Regions from separate parts of the Micromonospora sp. NPDC005806 genome, predicted to be linked through region 2. Evidence: predicted binding sites of a transcription regulator. Region 2 holds the regulator's gene; each other region holds the start of a gene.

Region 1 (7,016 bases), on a different contig from region 2:
CCTCGAAGAAGATCTCGCCGATCTTCGGCGTGTGGTCCGGGAACCGGCTGCTCAGCTGGCGGCCGACCATGCCCCGCACGATCCGGTCCTCGTCGACGTCGCCCGCCTTGACCTCCAGCGTCTCGACCGTCTTCCCGTCCCGCAGGATGGTGATCTGGTCGGCGATCGCCTCGATCTCGTTGAGCTTGTGCGAGATCATGATCGAGGTGATGCCCCGCTCGCGGAAGCCGCGCAGCAGGTCCAGCAGGTGCTGGGAGTCGGCCTCGTTCAGCGCGGCGGTCGGCTCGTCCAGGATGAGCAGCTTGACGTCCTTGGCGAACGCCTTGGCGATCTCCACCAGCTGCTGCTTGCCGACACCGATGTCCTTGACCAGGGTGTCCGGGTCCTCACTCAGACCGACCCGGGCCATCAGTTCGAGCGCCATCCGGTTCGCGGACTTCCAGTCGATCGCGCCTCGTTTGCGAGGCTCGTTACCGAGAAAGATGTTCTCGGCGATCGACATGTCCGGAATCAGGGCGAGTTCCTGGTGGATGATGACGATCCCGGCGTGCTCGCTGGCCCGGATGTCGGAAAAACGAGTTTCGGCCCCCTGATAGAAGATGTCGCCGTCGTACGTGCCGTACGGGTAGACCCCGCTGAGCACCTTCATCAGGGTGGACTTGCCGGCACCGTTCTCGCCGCAGATCGCGTGGATCTCGCCGACGCGCACCAGAAGGTTGACGTCGGAGAGAGCCTTGACCCCGGGGAACTCCTTGGTGATGCCGCGCATCTCCAACAGGATCGGCGCCTCGCTCACTGCTCGGCCCGCCGCACGACCGTCATGGATGCCTCCGCGAGGGACTGGTTTCCACTTGCCTTAGTTGCCAGTGCAACCTATTGCGGCTGGAAGGACTTTCACAAGCTTCGGGCCTGTAAAAAGGGTAACAATCCTGCAATAAAGGGCGCGGCCAGGCAAGTTCAATATCGGACTGGCACCTGGATGTGAGCAAGGTCACAATTCCTTCGACTCTCCTCCCGGTGTCCCGTCCGATGCAGGTCAATGCGTGCCGTCTCGAACTTCGGGGCGCGGTCGTGGATCCGTCCGGTGGCGATGTCCGGCGGGCCGTCGGGGTGTGCCGCGCAGGTCTGCTCGACATCATCGGCAATGGTGGCGCGGAGCGGTAGAGGGCCCCGGTTCCGGAACTTCTCGGCGGCATCGCCCGCCGGGCGGGTGGCAGCGTGCGGGCAGGTGCCTGGTTGCCGGCCGGTCGTTCAGCGGGCGGCGATGGGCGCGGTGACGGCGTCGGTGAGCGCGACCAGGTCCGCCGGGGCGAGTTGCACCTGCAAACCCCGGCGGCCCGCCGACACGTAGACCGTCGGGTGGTCCAGCGCGGACGCGTCGACCACCGTGGGCAGGCGCCGGCGTTGGCCCAGCGGACTGATTCCGCCGCGCACGTACCCGGTGGCCCGCTCGGCGACCGTCCGGTCGGCCATGGTCGCCCGCTTGCCGCCGGCCGCGGCGGCCAGTGCCTTGAGGTCCACCTCCCCGGTGACCGGTACGACCGCCACGGTGAGCTCGCCGTCGACCACGGTGACCAGCGACTTGAACACCTGCTCCGCCGGCACCCCGAGCGCCGCCGCGGCCAGCGCGCCGTAGTTCGGCGCGTCCGGGGAGACGTCGTACGGGTGGGTGCTGTGGGCGATCTTCCGCTTGGTCAGCAGTGCCGTCGCCGGAGTGCCCTGTCCCGCCATGCCCGACAAGCTAACCCGGCTCGCGGCCGGCGGGCGAGGGGAAACCGTCAGCCGGGAACCGGCCGGCAGACCAGGACCGTCGGCGCGCCGGCCACCCGGGTCAGGACCAGGCTGGCCGCACCGTCACCGGCCAGCTTCAGGTCCCGGCGCAGCCGCTCCGGCTCCAGCGCCGAGCCGCGCTTGAGGATCTCCACCCGGCCGACCCGGCGCTCCCGGAGCAGGGCGCGCAGCCGCTTCAGCGAGAACGGCAGCACGTCGGTGATCTCCAGGCAGCGGGCGAACGGACTCGGTCGTGCCTCGTCGGCGTACAGGTAGGCGATGGTCGGGTCCGCCAGCGTGGCGTCCAGTTCGCCGGCCAGTTCGGCGACCAGGTGCGCGCGGACCACCGCCGGGTCCGGGTCGTACAGGAACCGCCGGACCGGCCCGACGCTCGCCTCGATCTCGCCCGAGCCGGTCAGCTGATAAGCGGCGACCCCTGCTCTGCCGGAGGCGGCAGGAAGGGGCCCTTCCTTCTCCCGCAGCAGGGTGGCGCGGCGGGGGACCTCGGCGAGGGCGCCGCACCAGAGGGCCGCCTCGACCAGGTCGCCGTCGACGCTGACCCACTCGGCCTCGGCGCCCGCCGGGATCAGCGCGTGGTCCAGGCCGGGGGCCACCTTGACCACCGTGCGCGGCACCCGCTCGGCCAACCCCGTGACGAAGTCCCAGGGCGGCGAGTAGGCGTTCGGGTCGAAGATCCGCCGTCCGGTGCCCGCCGCCCGCCGGGCCGGGTCGCAGAAGACCGCCTCCGCCCGGGTCACGTCGAACGCCGTCGCGTCCCCGCACTCCACGGTGAACTGTGCGGCAAGCCCGGCCGCCTCGGCGTTCGCGGCAGCCATCGCGGCGGTCACCGGGTCGGCCTCCACCCCGTACGCCCGGATGCCGGCACGGGCGGCGGCGAGCGCGTCCGCGCCGAGGCCGCAACCCAGGTCGGCGAGGGTGCGCACCCCGGCGGCGCGTAGCCGGGCCGCCCGCCGGTCGGCGACCACCCGCCGGGTGGCCTGCTCCAGCCCTGGGCGGGTGAGGAACATGCCGGCGGCCTCCGGACCGAACTTGCCCACCGCCCGGCGGCGCAGCTCGGCCTGGGTGAGGGCGGCGGCGGCCAGTCCGGCCGGGACGCCGGCCGAGCGGAGCGCGGCCGCCGCGGTCAGCGGGTCACCGCCGGCCACCCCGGCGGCCGCCGCGAGCGCGGCCGACCCCTCGGGGGTACGCAGGGCGGCGAGCTGGTCGGCATCCACCCGGTCATTGTCCCGGTCGCCCGCGACGCGCCGGGCGGCGGGTTGGCACTCTCCTTGACGGAGTGCTAGCCGAGGAATAACCTGCGATTAGCACTCTCACCCTGAGGGTGCCAACGCCCGGGCCCTGGTGCCCGGGGGTTGAACGCCAGGCGGACCGGCACCCGCGACGACGGCCCCGCCCGGTGGCATGTGGCAGATTGACGCGGGTCGGCGCGCCGACCCGCAACGACACCAAGTACCCCAGGAGGGTATGCCCGTGACTACCGCGACCAAGGTTGCGATCAAGCCGCTCGAGGACCGGATCCTGGTCCAGGCGAACGAGGCTGAGACCACCACGGCGTCGGGCATCGTGATCCCCGACACCGCCAAGGAGAAGCCGCAGGAGGGCACCGTCCTCGCTGTCGGCCCGGGCCGCATCGACGACAAGGGCAACCGGATCCCGGTTGACGTCAAGGTCGGCGACACCGTCATCTACTCGAAGTACGGCGGCACCGAGGTCAAGTACGCCGGCGAGGAGTACCTGGTGCTCTCCGCCCGCGACGTCCTCGCGGTCATCGAGAAGTAAGCAACCGATCAGTGTCGTTGCCCCGGTCCGGCTCGCCGGGCCGGGGCAACGACGCTTCGAAGGGATATTGATGGCGAAGATCCTGAGCTTCTCGGACGACGCCCGACACCTGCTGGAGCACGGTGTCAACGCCCTCGCGGACGCGGTCAAGGTCACTCTCGGCCCGCGCGGGCGCAACGTCGTCCTGGACAAGAAGTTTGGTGCGCCCACGATCACCAACGACGGCGTGACGATCGCCAAGGAGATCGAGCTCACCAACCCGTACGAGAACCTCGGCGCGCAGCTGGTCAAGGAGGTGGCGACCAAGACCAACGACGTCGCCGGCGACGGGACCACCACCGCGACCGTGCTGGCCCAGGCGATGGTCCGCGAGGGCCTGCGCAACGTGACCGCCGGAGCCAACCCGACCGGCCTCAAGCGGGGCATCGACGCGGCGGCCGGCAAGGTCTCCGAGGCGTTGCTCGGCAAGGCCGTCGAGGTCTCCGACAAGGAGTCGATCGCGCACGTCGCGACGATCTCCGCGCAGGACGCCACCATCGGCGAGCTGATCGCCGAGGCGATGGAGAAGGTCGGCCGCGACGGTGTCATCACTGTCGAGGAGGGCTCCGCCCTGACCACCGAGCTGGACGTGACCGAGGGTCTCCAGTTCGACAAGGGCTTCATCTCGCCGAACTTCGTCACGGACGTGGAGGGGCAGGAGGCGGTCCTGGAGGACCCGTACGTCCTGATCACCACGCAGAAGATCTCGGCGATCGAGGAGCTGCTGCCGCTGCTGGAGAAGGTCCTCCAGAACAACAAGCCGCTGCTGATCATCGCCGAGGACGTCGAGGGCCAGGCCCTGTCCACGCTGGTGGTCAACGCGATCCGCAAGACCCTCAAGGTCTGCGCGGTGAAGGCCCCCGGCTTCGGTGACCGCCGCAAGGCGATGCTCCAGGACATGGCGATCCTGACCGGCGCCGAGCTGGTCGCGCCCGAGCTGGGCTACAAGCTCGACCAGGTCGGCCTGGAGGTGCTCGGCACCGCCCGGCGTGTGGTGGTCGACAAGGAGACCACCACCGTCGTGGACGGTGGCGGTCAGGCCTCCGAGGTCGCCGACCGGGTCGCCCAGATCCGCAAGGAGATCGAGGCCTCGGACTCCGAGTGGGACCGGGAGAAGCTGGCCGAGCGGCTGGCGAAGCTCTCCGGCGGCATCGCGGTGATCAAGGTCGGCGCGGCCACCGAGGTCGAGATGAAGGAGCGCAAGCACCGCATCGAGGACGCCATCGCGGCGACCAAGGCCGCGGTCGAGGAGGGCACGGTCCCGGGTGGCGGCGCCGCCCTGGCCCAGATCCTGCCGGTGCTCGACGGCGACCTGGGCCTCACCGGCGACGAGAAGGTCGGCGTCTCGATCGTGCGCAAGGCGCTGGTCGAGCCGCTGCGCTGGATCGCCCAGAACGCCGGCCACGACGGCTACGTGGTGGTGCAGAAGGTCGCCGGCCAGAAGTGGGGCAACGGCCTCAACGCGGCCAACGGCGAGTACGTCGACCTGGTCAAGTCCGGCATCATCGACCCGGTGAAGGTGACCCGCAACGCGGTCGTCAACGCCGCCTCGATCGCCGGCCTGCTGCTCACCACCGAGAGCCTGGTGGTGGAGAAGCCGGAGAAGGCCGAGCCGGCCGCCGGTGGCCACGGCCACTCGCACGGTCACGGTCACGGCCACCAGCACGGCCCGGGCTTCTGATCCCACGCCGTACGGCCTGAGTCAGGGCGCACCGCCTTCCCGGCGGTGCGCCCTGATCCGTATCTGGTTACGGAACGCTGACATGGTTGGCGATCGCCCGGTTTGATCGTCAACACTGGTCGGCGTGAGCAGCATGTCCCGCGGCTACGCCGCGCTGGCCGGGGTCACCGCCGCGGCCGTTGCCGTCGGTGCCGCCGAACCGGTGGCCGTCCTCACCGGCCCCCGCTCGGCGCCGCTGATCGCGGTCGGCGGGCTGGTGGTCGACCTGGTGCCCGAGTCGCTCAAGCACTTCGCCATCTCGCTCTTCGGCACGCACGACAAGATCGCGCTGCTGATCGGGACAGGGGTGCTGCTGGCCGCGTTCGCCGCGCTGCTCGGCGTGCTGGCCGCCCGGCGGTTCTGGATCGGCCTGGCCGGCATCGCCGCGTTCGCCGCGCTCGGCGTGGTCGCCGCGCTGACCCGGCCCGGCGCCGACCCTGCCGCGGCGCTGCCCGCGCTGGTCGGCGGTGGTCTCGGTGCGCTGACGCTCTGGGCCTTCGTGGCCGGCCCGCTGGCCCCCGACCTCTGGCCCTGGTCCCCACCCACCCCCGCCGGACCCGCGAGGCCGGCCGAGCCGGGGGAGCGGGGCACCCCCGCGGGCGGGGGCGCGGCACCCGAAGGCCGGCCGGTGGCGCCGGCCCCCGTGGCGCCGGTCGGCGTCCGGGCCGCCGGCCGCGGCGAGGAGACCGATCCGGAGGGGCGGCGGCGGTTCCTGCGCGGCGTCGGCGTGCTGGCCGGCGCGGCGGCGGTGGCCGGGCTCGGCGGGCACTGGCTGGCCGGTCGGCGCGGCGTCTCGGCGGCCCGCCACGCGGTCACCCTGCCGACCCCGTCGGCCGCCGCGCCGGCGGTGCCGGCCGGCGCGGACCTGTCGCTGGCCCAGCTCGCCCCGTATGTGACTCCGAACAGCGGGTTCTACCGGATCGACACGGCCCTGGTGGTGCCGCAGGTGGACCCGGCGACCTGGCGGCTACGGATCCACGGCCGGGTCCGCAACCCGATCGAGCTGAGCTTCGCCGACCTGCTCGCCCGGCCCCTGGTCGAGCGGTACATGACGCTGGCCTGCGTCTCCAACGAGGTGGGCGGCGACCTGATCGGCAACGCGCGCTGGCTGGGCGTACCGATCAAGGAGCTGCTGGACGAGGCCGACCCGGAGGAGGGCGCGGACCAGGTGGTCGGGCGCTCGGTCGACGGCTGGACCTGCGGCACCCCCACGGCGGTGCTCCGGGACGGGCGGGACGCCCTGCTCGCGGTCGGGATGAACGGCGAACCGCTGCCGGTGGCGCACGGCTTCCCGGTGCGGATGGTGGTGCCCGGGCTCTACGGCTACGTCTCGGCGTGCAAGTGGGTGACCGAGCTGGAGCTGACCAGCTTCGCCGACTTCGACGCGTACTGGGTGCCGCGTGGGTGGTCCGCCCAGGGGCCGATCAAGACCCAGTCCCGCATCGACGCGCCCCGGCCACGGAACCGGCTCACCGCCGGCCCGGTCACGGTCGCCGGGGTGGCCTGGGCCCAGCACCGCGGCATCCGCGGGGTCGAGGTACGCGTCGACAGCGGCCCGTGGCAGCCGGCCACGCTCGCCCCGGCGGTCTCGGTGGACACCTGGGTGCAGTGGTCGTGGCGCTGGGACGCCACCCCGGGCGAGCACGCCCTCCAGGTGCGGGCGACCGACGCGGACGGGGTGACCCAG
Region 2 (7,016 bases):
GGCGGTCTCCTTCAGGTCCGCCCCGGAGCAGAAGACCGGCCCGGTGTGGTCCAGCACGACCGCCCGGACGGCGTCGTCGGCGACCGCGGCGGCCAGCCCGGCCAGCAGCTCGGTCATCAGCGGGGTGGAGAGCGCGTTGCGGTTGTGCGGGCTGTCCAGGGTGAGGGTGGTCACCCCACGGGCCGTGGCGACCCGCACGAGAGCGTCCGGAGAGGTCATGCCGGGCACACTAGTGGCCATGCCCGGCGCTCTTCCAGAAGGCGAATCCGTCCCGCGCGACGGGTCGCTGCCCGCTGCCGCCCTTCGCTCCGTCGGCGCGCGCGGCTTCGGGGTGTACGTGCACGTCCCGTTCTGCGCCAGTCGCTGCGGCTACTGCGACTTCAACACGTACACCGCCGCCGAGCTGGGCGGTGGGGCCGGCCGCGAGTCGTACGCGGACAGCGTGCTGGCCGAGCTGGCCCTCGCCGGCCGGGTGCTCGGGGACACCCCGCCGCCGCGGGTGGACACGGTCTTCGTCGGCGGCGGCACCCCCACCCTGCTCCCCGCCGACGACCTGGCCCGGATCCTCGACGGGATCGACCGCACCTGGGGGCTGGCGGCCGACGTCGAGGTGACCACCGAGGCCAACCCGGAGTCGGTCACGCGTGAGTCGCTGAAGGCGCTGCGGGCGGCCGGCTACACCCGGATCTCGCTGGGCATGCAGTCCGCCGCCCCCGGGGTGCTGGCGATCCTGGACCGGCAGCACAGCGCCGGACGGGCCACCGCCGCCGCACTGGAGGCGCGGGACGCCGGGTTCGACCACGTGAACCTGGACCTGATCTACGGCACGCCGGGGGAGAGCGCGGCGGACTTCGCCGCCTCGCTGGACCAGGTGGTCGCGGCGGGCGTGGACCACGTCAGCGCGTACGCCCTGATCGTGGAGGACGGCACCCGGCTGGCCGCGCGGATGCGGCGCGGCGAGCTGCCGTACCCGAGCGACGACGTGGCGGCGGACCGCTACCTGGCCGCGGAGGCGGCGCTCGACGCGGCCGGCCTCTCCTGGTACGAGGTCTCCAACTGGGCCCGCTCCGAGGCGGCCCGGTGCCGGCACAACCTGCTCTACTGGACCGGCGCCGACTGGTGGGGCCTCGGTCCGGGGGCGCACAGCCATGTCGGCGGGGTGCGCTGGTGGAACGTCAAGCACCCCACCACGTACGCCCAGCGCCTGGCGGCGGGGGAGTCCCCCGGCCTGGCCCGGGAGGTGCTCACCCCCGACGAGGCGCACATGGAGGACGTGATGCTGCGGCTGCGGCTCGCCGCCGGCCTGCCCCTGGCGGTGCTGGACGACGCGGGGCGGGCGGCCGCCGACCGCGCCCTGGCCGACGGCCTGCTGGACCCCGACGGGTACGCGGCCGGCCGGGCGGTGCTCACCCTGCGCGGCCGGCTGCTGGCCGACGCGGTGGTCCGCGACCTGCTGCCCTGACCCGACCCGGCCGGCCCGTGGGCCGGCCGGGTGAGGGGTCATTTGATCAGGCTGGCTGACATCGGGTAGCGGTAGAGCTGCCCCTCGTTGGCCTTGACCCCGGCGAGGACGCCGAAGATGATGCCGACGATCATCGCGCCGAAGCCGATCACGATGCCGATCAGGATGCAGGTGAGGATCCAGCCGACCAGCGCGATGATCGACCAGATGAGCTGGAAGTTCAGCGCGGCGATCGCGTGTGCGCGGACGGTCGGCGACTGGTTTCCCCGGGCCAGCAGCGCGACGAGCGGGGCCACCCAGCCCAGCACGCCGCCACCGATCAACATCCCGGCCGCGCCGCCGAAGTGCGCGACCAGGGCCCAGGTCTTGTCGTCGTTGTTCGCGTAGCCGGCGGGGGGACCGTACGCGCCACCGGTCGGATAGCCGACACCCGGCGGGGGGTAGCCGCCCGGCGGGGGGTTGCCACCGGGGGGTGGGTAGCCACCCGACGGCGGCTGGCCGCCGGAGGGCGGCGGGTTGTCGCCGGGGTCCCCGGCTCCGGGAGGGCGAGGAGGTTCTGTCATGGAGGTCACGGTAGGTCTCCCGGGCAAGGGTGCGCTAGAGCGAGATCGCCCGCCATGTCCGGCGATCGGCACTGGCGGGCTTCTGCGGCCGGCCGCACCGGAGGTCCGTCCCTGATCATCGCGTCGGCGGGTACGCCGACGTAGACTGGCACTCGTTACAGTCGAGTGCCAGACGGCGTCAGGAGGTGGGGGAGATGGGTCTCGACGACCGCAAGCTCGCCGTGCTGCGCGCGATCGTCGAGGACTACGTCGCCACGCAGGAGCCGGTGGGCAGCAAGGCGCTGGTCGAGCGCCACCAGTTGGGCGTCTCCCCGGCGACCGTCCGCAACGACATGGCGGTGCTGGAGGAGGAAGGCTACATCCGGCAGCCGCACACCAGCGCCGGCCGGGTGCCCACCGACCGCGGCTACCGCCTCTTCGTCGACCGGCTCTCCCGGGTCAAGCCGCTCAGCCCCGCCGAACGCCGGGCCATCGAGCGCTTCCTGGTCGGCGCGGTCGACCTGGACGATGTCGTGCACCGCACGGTCCGGCTGCTGGCCCAGCTCACCCGCCAGGTCGCCGTGGTGCAGTACCCGAGCCTGGCCCGGTCGCGGGTGCGCCATCTGGAGCTGGTGCCGATCTCCACCACCCGCCTGATGGTGGTCATGATCGCCGACACCGGCCGGGTCGAGCAGCGGCTGGTCGAGTTGCCCGCGCCGACCCCCGCCGACGACGTCACCGACCTGCGCCGGTTGGTCAACGAGAAGCTGGTCGGCAGCCGGCTGTCGGACACCCCGCCGCTGGTGCAGGCGCTGGTCGACGAGTCCTCGGCGCAGCTCCGGCCGGCCATGGCCACGCTCTCCAGCGTGCTGCTGGAGACGCTGGTCGAGCGGCACGAGGAGCGCATCGCGCTGGCCGGCACGGCCAACCTGACCCGGGGCGGCCTGCTCGACTTCCAGGGCTCGCTGCGCCCGATCCTCGAGGCGCTCGAGGAGGAGGTCGTGCTGCTCAAGCTCATCGGCGAGGCCGAGCCGAGCACCACCCGGGTGCTGATCGGCGACGAGAACGAGATCGACAACCTGCGCGCCGCCTCGGTGGTCAGCACCGGGTACGGCCCGGGCAGCACCATCGTCGGCGGGCTCGGCGTGCTCGGGCCGACGCGGATGGACTACCCCGGCACCATCGCCACGGTGCGGGCCGTGGCACGCTACGTGGGCGAACTGCTGGCCCAGAACTGACCAGTCAGGGCCGACGGCCGACCTGTGGCCGACGCGGCGCGACGCGAGACGAAACACGAGGACACCGAACGCAGTGGCCAGGGACTACTACGGCATTCTCGGCGTCAGCCGGGACGCCTCCGACGACGAGATCAAGCGCGCCTACCGCAAGCTGGCGCGGCAGTTCCACCCGGACGTGAATCCGGATCCGGAGGCACAGGAGAAGTTCAAGGACATCAACGCCGCGTACGAGGTCCTCTCGGACGACCGGAAACGGCAGATCGTCGACCTGGGCGGCGACCCGCTCGCGCCGGGCGGCGGCGGTGCCGGCCCGGGCGGTCCGGGCGGCGCCGGTCCGTTCGTCGGCTTCCAGGACATCATGGACGCGTTCTTCGGCGGCGCGGCCGGCGGCGCGCGCGGGCCACGGCCGCGTACCCGGCCGGGCGCCGACGCTATCCTGCGGCTGGAACTGGACCTCAACGAGACCGCGTTCGGCGTCGAGGCCCCGATCACCGTCGACACGGCGGTGCTCTGCACCACCTGCTCCGGCGCGGGCACTGCGGCCGGCACCCACCTGGCCACCTGTGAGGCGTGCGGCGGCCGGGGCGAGGTGCAGTCGGTGCAGCGGACCTTCCTCGGCCAGGTGGTCTCCGCCCGGCCGTGCACGGTCTGCCAGGGCTACGGGACCACCATCCCGCACCCCTGCCCGACCTGCGCCGGCGACGGCCGGGTGCGGACCCGCCGCTCGCTCACCGTCAAGATCCCGGCCGGGGTCGAGGACGGCATGCGGATCCGGCTGGCCCAGCAGGGCGAGGTCGGCCCGGGCGGGGGCACCGCCGGCGACCTCTACGTGGAGATCCACGAGCGGCCGCACGACGTCTACTCCCGCAAGGGCGACGATCTGCACTGCCGGGTCACCGTGCCGATGACCGCCGCCGCGCTGGGCACCCGGCTCACCATCAAGACGCTGGACAGCGAGGAGACGGTCGACGTCAAGGCCGGCACCCAGCCCGGCAGCACGTTGCGGCTGCGCGCCAGGGGCGTACCGCACCTGCGCGGCACCGGTCGGGGTGACCTCTACGTCCACCTGGACGTGCGTACCCCGACCAAGCTCGACGCCGAGCAGGAGCGGATGCTGCGCGAGTTCGCCAAGACGCGGGGCGAGGAGGTCGCCGAGCTGACCAAGCAGGGCGGCTTCTTCTCCCGGATGCGCGACGCCTTCAACGGGCACGCCTGAGGTGTCCGCGCCGCTGTTCCTGGTGGACGCGCTGCCCACCGGCGACACGCTGACGCTCGACGGCCCGGAGGGGCACCACGCGGCGACCGTGCAGCGGCTGCGCGTCGGCGAGGAGTTGCTGCTCGCCGACGGCCGGGGTGGCACCGCCACCGCCGTGGTCACCGCCGTCGGCAGGGGCACCCTCGACCTGTCGGTCACCTCCCGGGGGTACGTCGACGCGTCGGTCCCCCGGCTGGTGGTGGTGCAGGGCATCGCCAAGGGTGACCGGGGTGAGCTGGCTGTGCAGGCGATGACCGAGGTCGGGGTGGACGAGATCGTCCCCTGGGCGGCGTCCCGCTCGGTGCCGCAGTGGCGCGGTGACCGGGGCGTACGGGCCCGGGAGAAGTGGGCGGCCACCGCCCGCGAGGCGGCCAAGCAGGCCCGTCGCGGTTGGCTTCCGGTGGTCGCCGGGACCCCGGACGAGTCGACGACCACGGTCGCCCGGCGGATCGCCGGCGCGGCCGCCGCGTTCGTGCTGCACGAGGAGGCCGGCGACCGGCTGGCCACCGCCGAACTGCCGGAGACCGGTGAGATCGTGCTGGTGGTGGGCCCGGAGGGCGGCATCGCCCCCGCCGAGCTGAGCGCCTTCCAGGAGGCCGGCGCCCGTACCGTGCGCCTCGGCCCGTCCGTGCTGCGCACCTCGACGGCCGGCGTGGCCGCGCTGAGCGTACTGGCCACCCGCCTCGCCCGCTGGTAGCCCCGCCCGCGTCCGCCACCCCGCGCCCCTTCCCCGCGTCGATCATGGGGTCGTGGCACCTAACAAAGGCCAGATAACGGTCGAAGCGGGTGCCGCAAGTCCATGATCGCCGGGGTGGGCGTCAGGTGCGCAGGTACGAGGCGCCGTTGAGGTCGAGGATGGTGCCGGAGGCCCATTCCGCCTCGGGGCTGGCCAGCCAGTGGACGGCGGCGGCGATCTCCTCGGCACGGGCCACCCGGTTGAACGGGGACTGGGCCCGGATGGCGTCGCCCCGCTCGCCGCTGAGGTGGGTGGTGGTCATGTCGGTCGCCACGAACCCGGGCGCCACGGTCGCCACCGCGATGCCGTACGGGGCCAGAGCCAGGGCCAGCGACTGACCGAGCGCATTCAGCCCCGCCTTGCTCGCCCCGTACGCCGGCTGCTCCGGCTCGCCCCGGAAGGCGCCCCGGGACGACACGTTGACGACCCGGCCGCCCCGCTCGCGCATGTGCTGGGCGGCACACCAGGTGACGTTGGCGGCGCCGGTCAGGTTGGTCTCCATGACCAGCCGCCACTGCTCCTGCCACTGCAGGTACGTGTTGCCGAAGACCGGGTGCGGCAGGTCCCGCGGGCCGTAGACGCCGGCGTTGTTGACCAGCACGTCGAGGCCGCAGAGCCGGTCGGCCGCCTGGTCGACCATGGCCCGCACCGCGTCCGGGTCGGCCAGGTCGGCGCGGACCACCACGTGCCCGTCGCCGGGCAACTCCGCACGCAGCGCCTCGGCCAGCGCCGCCGAGTCCCGGTGGTGGATCGCCACCCGGTCCCCGCCCGCCGCGAACGCCTGGGCGATCGCGCGCCCGATGCCGCGCGAGGCCCCCGTCACCAGTACCGCCCGAGAAGTCACGCGGCACATCATGCCCCAGCGGATCGGGACGACTTACCATGCCCCGATGGGAACCGACTGCCTGTTCTGCCGGATCGTCGCCGGGGAGATCCCGGCCACCATCGTGCGGGAGACCGCCACCACCCTCGCGTTCCGCGACATCGACCCCAAGGCCCCCACCCATGTGCTGGTGATCCCCAAGGAGCACTACGCGGACGTGGTGACCCTGGCCGAGGGCGACCCGGGGCTGGCCGGTGAGTTGCTGGCCACCGCCGCCGTGGTGGCCGAGGAGGAGGGGCTGACCACCGACGGCTTCCGGCTGATGTTCAACACCGGCCCGTGGGGCGGCCAGGAGGTCTTCCACGTGCACGCCCACCTGCTCGGCGGCGCCCCGCTCGGCCCGATGCTCTGCCGCTGAGGCACTCCCTAGACTGCTCTCATGATCACGGTGCATGACCGGCTCGGCCGGATGGTGCGGCAGGCCCAGGCGCACGGTCGGATCCCGGCGGTCTCGGTCGCCCTGCACCGGGCCGACCGGCCGCTCTGGACCTGCGCGGCCGGCGGGACCGGCAACGACACCCCGCTCGGCCCGGAGACGGTGTTCCGGATCGGCTCGGTCACCAAGACCTTCACCTCGGTGCTGGTCATGCAGTGCCGCGACGAGGGGCTGCTCGACCTGGACGACCCGATCGGGCGGCACCTCGACCTGCCGGCGCACGGCGAGCTGACCGTACGCCGGCTGCTGTCGCACACCGCGGGCCTGCAACGCGAGCCGCACGGCGACGTCTGGGACAGCCTGCGTGCGCCCGACGTGGCCCAGCTCGTCGCCGACCTGGCCCAGGTGGAGCGGGTGCTGCCGACCGGGCGGCGCTACCACTACTCCAACCTCGGAATGGCGCTCCTCGGCGAGCTGGTCGCCCGGCTGCGCGGCGGCACCTGGGCGGAGGTGCTGGCGGAGCG
Region 3 (7,016 bases), on a different contig from region 2:
CGTTGGGCTGGAACCCCGGTCCAGGTACTCGGCGATGCCGAAGCTCAGCCCCGAGGAGTACGACACGGCCAGCCCGATCGCGATCGAGACCACGACCGGCGCGGCGAGACCCAGCAGCGCCGATCGACCCTGGCCCGGCCGCCGCGCCAGGACAAGGGCGGCCAGCGCCAGGAGCAGCACCATCTGGGTGGCGAACAGGCCGGCGACCAGCACGTCGTACCTCGGCAGGCCACCCACGGCGGACCAGGGCGCCCGCGGCGCCGCGGCGTACGCCAGGGTCAGCCCGGTCAACGTGATCATCGCCCAGCGGAAGAGGCGGCCCGCGCGACGCGACCACCGGGCGGCCGGATGTTCGAGCTGGGGCAGGCAGAGCGCCACCAACGCGGCGGCGAGCAGGCCGGCGGACGCGGCGAGCAGCGCGTAGCCGGGGAGCCCGCGGTGGTGCGGGGCCACCGCCAGCAGCAGGGCCAGGTCGAGCGTCGCCAGCGAGATCCCCACGTGCAGCGACCGCAGTCGGAGCAGCAGCGCCCGGTTGTCCCAGAAGGCCGGGGTGTCGAGCCGGTCCGCGCCGAGCTCCGGCGGCGTCGACGTGGTGTCCTCCGGAAGCTGCCAGGTTCGGCCACTGAGCCGCCACATCAGGGCGATCCCGAGGATCGGCAGCAGGGCGAGCAGGGCCAGACGCCGCCCGGGCAGCACGCCGCCCAGCCAGGAGATCTCCCGGCGACCCTCCAGGCACCGCGCGTACTCCGCGCACTGCCAGGCGAGCAGGTCGAGGGCGACCCCCACGATCGACAGCACGTACATCGCGGTGAGGGTCGCGGCGAGCAGCCGGCAGAGCGCCTTGCCGGCCGCGCCCACGCGGCCGCCGGGCGGCAGCATCCAGATGGCGATGTTGGCGAGCATGAAGGGCAGGAGCAGGACCAGCGAGAAGGTCCGGGTGGCGGTTCCCCCGGTGAGACCGCTCCAGTGGTACGCCTCCAGTCTGGTGCCTTCGGCGCCGTGCGGATCCCCGTAGCCCGGGCATACCTGGTAGAAACCGGCGTCCCGGTCTCCGGCCACCCGGCTCACGATCGGCCGGTTCAGCGTCGCCTCCGGGCCGCGGTCGGCGACCCCGTGCACCCGGATCTCGGTGGTTCCCACCCGTGACCGTCCCCTCCTCGTCGCCGGCCGCGCGGTTACCCGGAGCCGGTCCGGTCATACCGCGCCCGAGCGGCGGGCGGCGATCTGACTTGTGACAGGCCCCTACTGATCTGGTGGGTTGCTGTTGCATGATGGCGGGCATGACGGAGACCCCGCACCCCCTGTACGACAGGCACGCCGACACCCTCAACCGGGCGCTGACCGCAATCACGGAGCGCGGGTACTGGTCCGCCTATCCCGAGTCGCCCAGCCCCCGCGTGTACGGCGAGACCGCCGCCGCCGACGGCAAGGCGGCCTTCGAGGCGTACCTGAACGCCGACTTCCCCCTCGACCAGACGGGTGACGGTGGGACCGTCGCCACCGAGGTCAGCCCGTTCGGCGTGGAGCTGAACGTGCGCTACCCGCACGCCGCCCCCGACCAGCTGGTGGCCGCCGCCACCGCCGCCCTGCCCGCCTGGCGCGACGCCGGCCCGCAGGCCCGGGCGGGGGTCTGCCTGGAGATCCTCGACCGGCTGCACCGCAACGTCTTCGAGCTGGCGAACGCGGTGCAGTTCACCAGCGGTCAGGCGTTCGTGATGGCCTTCCAGGCCGGCGGCGCGCACGCGCTGGACCGGGCGCTGGAGGCGATCGCCTACGCGTACGCCGAGATGACCCGCCACCCGGGGACGGCCGGCTGGGAGAAGGCCGCCGGCAAGGGCGACCCGCTGCGGATGAGCAAGACCTTCCACGTGGTGCCGCGCGGCGTGGCGCTGGTGATCGGCTGCAACACCTTCCCGACCTGGAACTCGTACCCGGGGCTCTTCGCCTCGCTGGCCACCGGCAACCCGGTGATCGTCAAGCCGCACCCGCGCGCGGTGCTGCCGCTGGCCATCACCGTGAAGTACGCCCGGCAGGTGCTCGCCGAGGCCGGTTTCGACCCGAACCTGGTGCAGCTCGCGCCGGAGGCGGCGGGCGAGAAGCTCGCCTCCACCCTGGCCCTGCACCCGGCCGTCAAGATCGTCGACTTCACCGGCTCCACCGAGTACGGCGACTGGCTGGAGGCCAACGCCCGGCAGGCCGCCGTCTACACCGAGAAGGCCGGCCTGAACACGGTGGTGATCGACTCCACCGACGACTTCGCCGGGCTGTGCCGCAACCTGGGCTTCACCCTCACCCTGTACAGCGGTCAGATGTGCACCACCTCGCAGAACCTGCTGATCCCCCGGGGCGGCATCGAGACCGACCAGGGACACAAGAGCTTCGACGAGGTGGCCGCCGGGATCGCCGCGGCGGTCGGCAAGCTCACCGCCGACCCGGCCCGGGGCGTCGAGCTGACCGGGGCGATCGTCAACGACGGCGTGCTGGAGCGGCTGGATGAGGTCAGCAAGGTCGGCGCGCCGGTGCTGGAGTCGCGGACGGTCGAGCACCCGTCGTTCCCGGGCGCGGTGGTGCGTACGCCGACCATCGTGAAGCTGGACGCCACCGACACCGCGACCTACTCGCGGGAGTGGTTCGGGCCGATCTCGTTCGCCATCGCCACCAACTCCACCGCGCACAGCCTGGAGATCCTGCGGACGACGGTGGGGGACAAGGGCGCGCTCACCGCGGGCGTCTACGCCACGGACGAGGCGGTGCTGGACGCGGCCGAGGCGGCGGCGATCGACGCCGGCGTGCACCTGTCCTGCAACCTGACCGGTGGGGTCTTCGTCAACCAGTCGGCGGCGTTCTCCGACTTCCACGGCTCGGGGGCGAACCCGGCAGCCAACTCGGCGCTCACTGACGGGGCGTACGTGGCCAACCGGTTCCGGATCGTGCAGTCGCGTCGCCACGTCTGAGGTGACAGGAGGGGCCCCTCCTCACCGTTTCCGGTAGCGAAGGGGCCCCTCCTCACGCCGCTCGGCGCATCTGGAGTTCGTTGAGGGCGGGGATCGTGGGGTGCGGGACGCGGATGCCGGTGTCCACGAAGCCCAGCTTCTGGTACGCCCGGTAGGCGCGGTCGTTGCCGACCACCACCTCCATCATCAGCTCCGGCCGGCCGCAGGCCCGGGACCAGGCGGCCACCTCGTCCACCAGCGCGCCGAGCAGCCCGCTGCCCCGCCAGGCCGGCGTGACGTAGACGGCGTAGATGAGGGTCAGCCCCGGCTCCTCCGGGGCGACCGTGCCGCCGGCGTGGCCGACCAGGCGACCGCCCGGGTCGGCGACGAACTGGGCGGTGGCATCGCCGCGGGAGACCGCGGCGACCCGGGCCGCGTAGTCGGCGTGTGGACGGGCGGCGGCCTCCGCCACCGTCTCCAGGAACGCCAGCGGCGAATCGGCGAGCATCTCCAACCGGAGCGCCCGCATCCGGGCGGCGTCCTCCGGGCGGACCCGGCGGACGGTCGTGGTCGTGGTGGGCGCGCTGGTCACCTCGCATGCATACCGGAGTGTGGCTGGCCGCGTCCGACCGGGTCGGATGTCGGCCGAACTATGCCCGATTTGTGGTCGTGCGCCGTCGTCACTCCTCGTGTAGCGTGCGATTTCGGTCACCGATTCAGCGTCGCCGATCGCCGAACCGGTGGTCCACCGGTGCCGGTCCGCCGGCCTCCGGGTTGTGGAACGCCGCGCAGAGTGAGGAAGTGCACCGTGGCACAGGGCACCGTCAAGTGGTTCAACGCCGAGAAGGGCTACGGCTTCATCGCCGTCGACGGCGGGCAGGACGTCTTCGTCCACTTCTCCGCGATCGAGATGGACGGCTACAAGGCGCTGGACGACGGCCAGCGGGTCGAGTTCGAGATCGCCCAGGGCCAGAAGGGGCCGCAGGCGGAGCGGGTTCGCGTCATCGCCTGATCCCGTCGCCGCCCGTTCGGCGGCGTTTTACCCCGACCTGGGGGCTGCGCTGCGGGCGCGCACCAGGGAAGATCGTGAGCCGTTCCAGCCATCGCCGCTGAGGAGGGTTCATGTCCGACCAGCCCCCGTCGGGTTCCACCGAGCCGGTGCCCCCGGCGTCGTCCGGTGTCCCGGCCGACCCGGCCGCGCCGTGGCAGCCCGCCTACCCGCCGGTGCCGGGCCATCCGATCTATCCGGGCGGGCCCGGTCAGCCTGCGTACCCGGTGCCCGGTCAGCCCGGGTTCGCCGCGCCGAGCGGCCCCGGGCAGCCCTGGGGACCGTACCCGGGGGACCCGGCGGGCCATCCGCAGGGCTGGGTGTGGCCGGCGCCGGGGGCGTATCCCGGACAGCCGATGCCCGGCTACGGCTACGGCTGGTACCCGGGCCTCGACCCCGGCGACCCGCTGGTCACGCCCCCGCAGGCCGGGGTCGGCGGCTGGTTCGCCCGGTGCTCCGGCGCGCTGCGTCGCGGCTGGCGGCAGCTGCTGCCGATCGTCCTGATCACCCAGGGGGTGCCGGCCGCGGTGATCGCGGTCGTCTCCCTCGCCCTGGCCCCGACGGGCCAGCCCGTCGCCGGCCCGGACGGCACCCCGGTCCTGCCCGACGGCTATTTCACCGACTTCTTCGCCTTCTACGGCGTGCTGATCCTGGCCGCGCTGATGTTCGGCCCGCTGCAGAGCGCGGGTTGGGCCGCCGGCGCCTGGGTGATCACCCGCCAGGCGGCCGGCGAGCCGGCCGGCGTCGGGGCCGCCTGGCGGTACGGGTGGCGCCGGGCGCTCGGTCTCTGGGGCTGGACCATCGTCGTCACGCTGCTGATCACCGTCGGTGTCTGTGCCTGCGTGCTGCCCGGGGTCTACGCGGCCTTCGCGGTCGCCCTGTTCGGCCCGGTCTACCTGTTCGAACGGCAGGAGCCGATCAGCCGCGCGTTCCGCCTCTTCCACCAGCGGTTCGGGATGGTGCTGGGTCGGGTCGCGCTGGTCGTGGCCGCGCTGTTCGTCGCCACCCTGCTCAACGGCGTGGTGGAGACGGTCAACCGGCTGATCTTCGGCGAGCACCCGCTGAACGCCCCGGGCACCGGTGCGGGCGCCGTGCTGCTGGCCGTGGCGGGCATCCTGCTGGTCACCCCGGCCTACCTGGCGCAGCTGATCGGGCTGGTCGTCACGTACGCCGAACAGCGGGCCCACGAAGGTCCGGTGAACGCCGCCCGACTCGCCGCGGAACTCGGCTGAGCGGGGGCATCGTGCTTGCACTCGGCTAGGGAGAGTGCTAAACAGGTCATTGGCACTCGCGTATGGTGAGTGCCAATGGTCGGGGCGGTAGGGCCACGGCCGCGCCGGTGTCTAGATGGCGCCGGGGCGGCACGGGGCCGGTCGTCGCGGGCTGTCCGGCCCGACCGAGGAGACGTCGCCGTCGCCAGGTGGCGACGTCCCCAAGGTGCGTACACCAGGCGGCCCATCCGGGGACACTCCCGGGTGGCCCGTGAGTGTCCAGGAGGACAACGCCGTATGGCCAAGATGATCGCGTTCGACGAAGAGGCGCGCCGCGGCCTCGAGCGGGGCATGAACCAGCTCGCCGACGCCGTGAAGGTGACCCTCGGCCCCAAGGGCCGCAACGTCGTGCTCGAGAAGAAGTGGGGTGCCCCCACCATCACCAACGATGGTGTGAGCATCGCCAAGGAGATCGAGCTCGAGGACCCGTACGAGAAGATCGGCGCCGAGCTGGTCAAGGAGGTCGCGAAGAAGACCGACGACGTGGCCGGTGACGGCACGACGACGGCGACCGTCCTGGCCCAGGCCCTGGTTCGCGAGGGCCTGCGCAACGTGGCTGCGGGCGCCAACCCGATGGCCCTGAAGCGGGGCATCGAGGCCGCCGTGGCCAGCGTCTCGGAGGAGCTGCTCAAGCTCGCCAAGGACGTGGAGACCAAGGAGCAGATCGCCTCCACCGCCTCCATCTCGGCTGGTGACACCAGCGTCGGCGAGATCATCGCCGAGGCGATGGACAAGGTCGGCAAGGAAGGCGTCATCACCGTCGAGGAGAGCAACACCTTCGGGCTGGAGCTGGAGCTCACCGAGGGTATGCGCTTCGACAAGGGCTACATCTCCGCGTACTTCATGACCGACCCGGAGCGTATGGAGGCCGTCTTCGACGACCCGTACCTCCTGATCGTCAACAGCAAGATCTCGTCGGTGAAGGACCTGCTCCCGATCCTGGAGAAGGTCATGCAGTCGGGCAAGCCGCTGTTGATCATCTCCGAGGACATCGAGGGCGAGGCCCTGGCCACCCTGGTCGTCAACAAGGTGCGGGGCACCTTCAAGTCGGTCGCCGTCAAGGCGCCGGGCTTCGGTGACCGCCGCAAGGCCATGCTGGCCGACATCGCCATCCTCACCGGTGGCCAGGTCATCAGCGAGGAGGTCGGCCTCAAGCTGGACGCCGTCGGCCTCGACATGCTGGGCCGCGCCCGCAAGGTCGTGGTGACCAAGGACGAGACGACCATCGTCGACGGTGCCGGTGACGCCGACCAGATCCAGGGTCGGGTCAACCAGATCCGGGCCGAGATCGAGAAGAGCGACTCCGACTACGACCGGGAGAAGCTGCAGGAGCGCCTGGCCAAGCTGGCCGGCGGTGTTGCGGTGATCAAGGTCGGCGCGGCCACCGAGGTCGAGCTCAAGGAGCGCAAGCACCGCATCGAGGACGCCGTCCGCAACGCGAAGGCCGCCGTCGAGGAGGGCATCGTCCCGGGTGGTGGCGTCGCGCTGGTGCAGGCCGGCAAGACCGCCTTCGACAAGCTGGACCTGACCGGCGACGAGGCGACCGGCACCCAGATCGTCAAGATCGCGCTGGACGCCCCGCTGCGGCAGATCGCCGTCAACGCCGGCCTGGAGGGTGGCGTCGTCGTCGAGCACGTCCGCAACCTCGAGCCGGGTCACGGCCTCAACGCCGCGACCGGCGAGTACGTCGACCTGCTCGCGTCGGGCATCATCGACCCGGCCAAGGTGACCCGTTCCGCGCTGCAGAACGCGTCGTCGATCGCC

What was found. The regulator HrcA, encoded in region 2, represses chaperone genes, less so after heat shock. The targets are predictions, from matches to a motif close to GGTTNGCACNCTCNNNNNGAGNGTGCNAACC.
Region 1: groES (co-chaperone GroES) is a predicted target of HrcA. The motif match lies at 3,091-3,121, and genes of this name have one in related genera.
Region 3: groL (chaperonin GroEL) is a predicted target of HrcA. The motif match lies at 5,261-5,291, and genes of this name have one in related genera.

Annotation. Positions count from the first base shown of each region.
Region 1 covers NZ_JBIAIL010000001.1:312,213-319,228, reverse strand. The annotation lists gene mmsA (multiple monosaccharide ABC transporter ATP-binding protein) at 1-769, opposite strand, end outside; gene ybaK (Cys-tRNA(Pro) deacylase) at 1,252-1,731, opposite strand; gene ACFYOS_RS01515 (methyltransferase domain-containing protein) at 1,779-3,005, opposite strand; gene groES (co-chaperone GroES) at 3,256-3,570, shown strand; gene groL (chaperonin GroEL) at 3,641-5,290, shown strand; gene ACFYOS_RS01500 (molybdopterin-dependent oxidoreductase) at 5,415-7,016, shown strand, end outside.
Region 2 covers NZ_JBIAIL010000026.1:65,582-72,597, forward strand. The annotation lists gene ACFYOS_RS24345 (enoyl-CoA hydratase-related protein) at 1-219, opposite strand, end outside; gene hemW (radical SAM family heme chaperone HemW) at 239-1,462, shown strand; gene ACFYOS_RS24355 (DUF4870 domain-containing protein) at 1,501-2,025, opposite strand; gene hrcA (heat-inducible transcriptional repressor HrcA) at 2,220-3,242, shown strand; gene dnaJ (molecular chaperone DnaJ) at 3,316-4,458, shown strand; gene ACFYOS_RS24370 (16S rRNA (uracil(1498)-N(3))-methyltransferase) at 4,460-5,194, shown strand; gene ACFYOS_RS24375 (SDR family NAD(P)-dependent oxidoreductase) at 5,316-6,077, opposite strand; gene ACFYOS_RS24380 (histidine triad nucleotide-binding protein) at 6,124-6,474, shown strand; gene ACFYOS_RS24385 (serine hydrolase domain-containing protein) at 6,496-7,016, shown strand, end outside.
Region 3 covers NZ_JBIAIL010000028.1:40,718-47,733, reverse strand. The annotation lists gene ACFYOS_RS25250 (hypothetical protein) at 1-1,140, opposite strand, end outside; gene paaN (phenylacetic acid degradation protein PaaN) at 1,281-2,954, shown strand; gene ACFYOS_RS25240 (GNAT family N-acetyltransferase) at 3,007-3,462, opposite strand; gene ACFYOS_RS25235 (cold-shock protein) at 3,742-3,945, shown strand; gene ACFYOS_RS25230 (hypothetical protein) at 4,056-5,213, shown strand; gene groL (chaperonin GroEL) at 5,490-7,016, shown strand, end outside.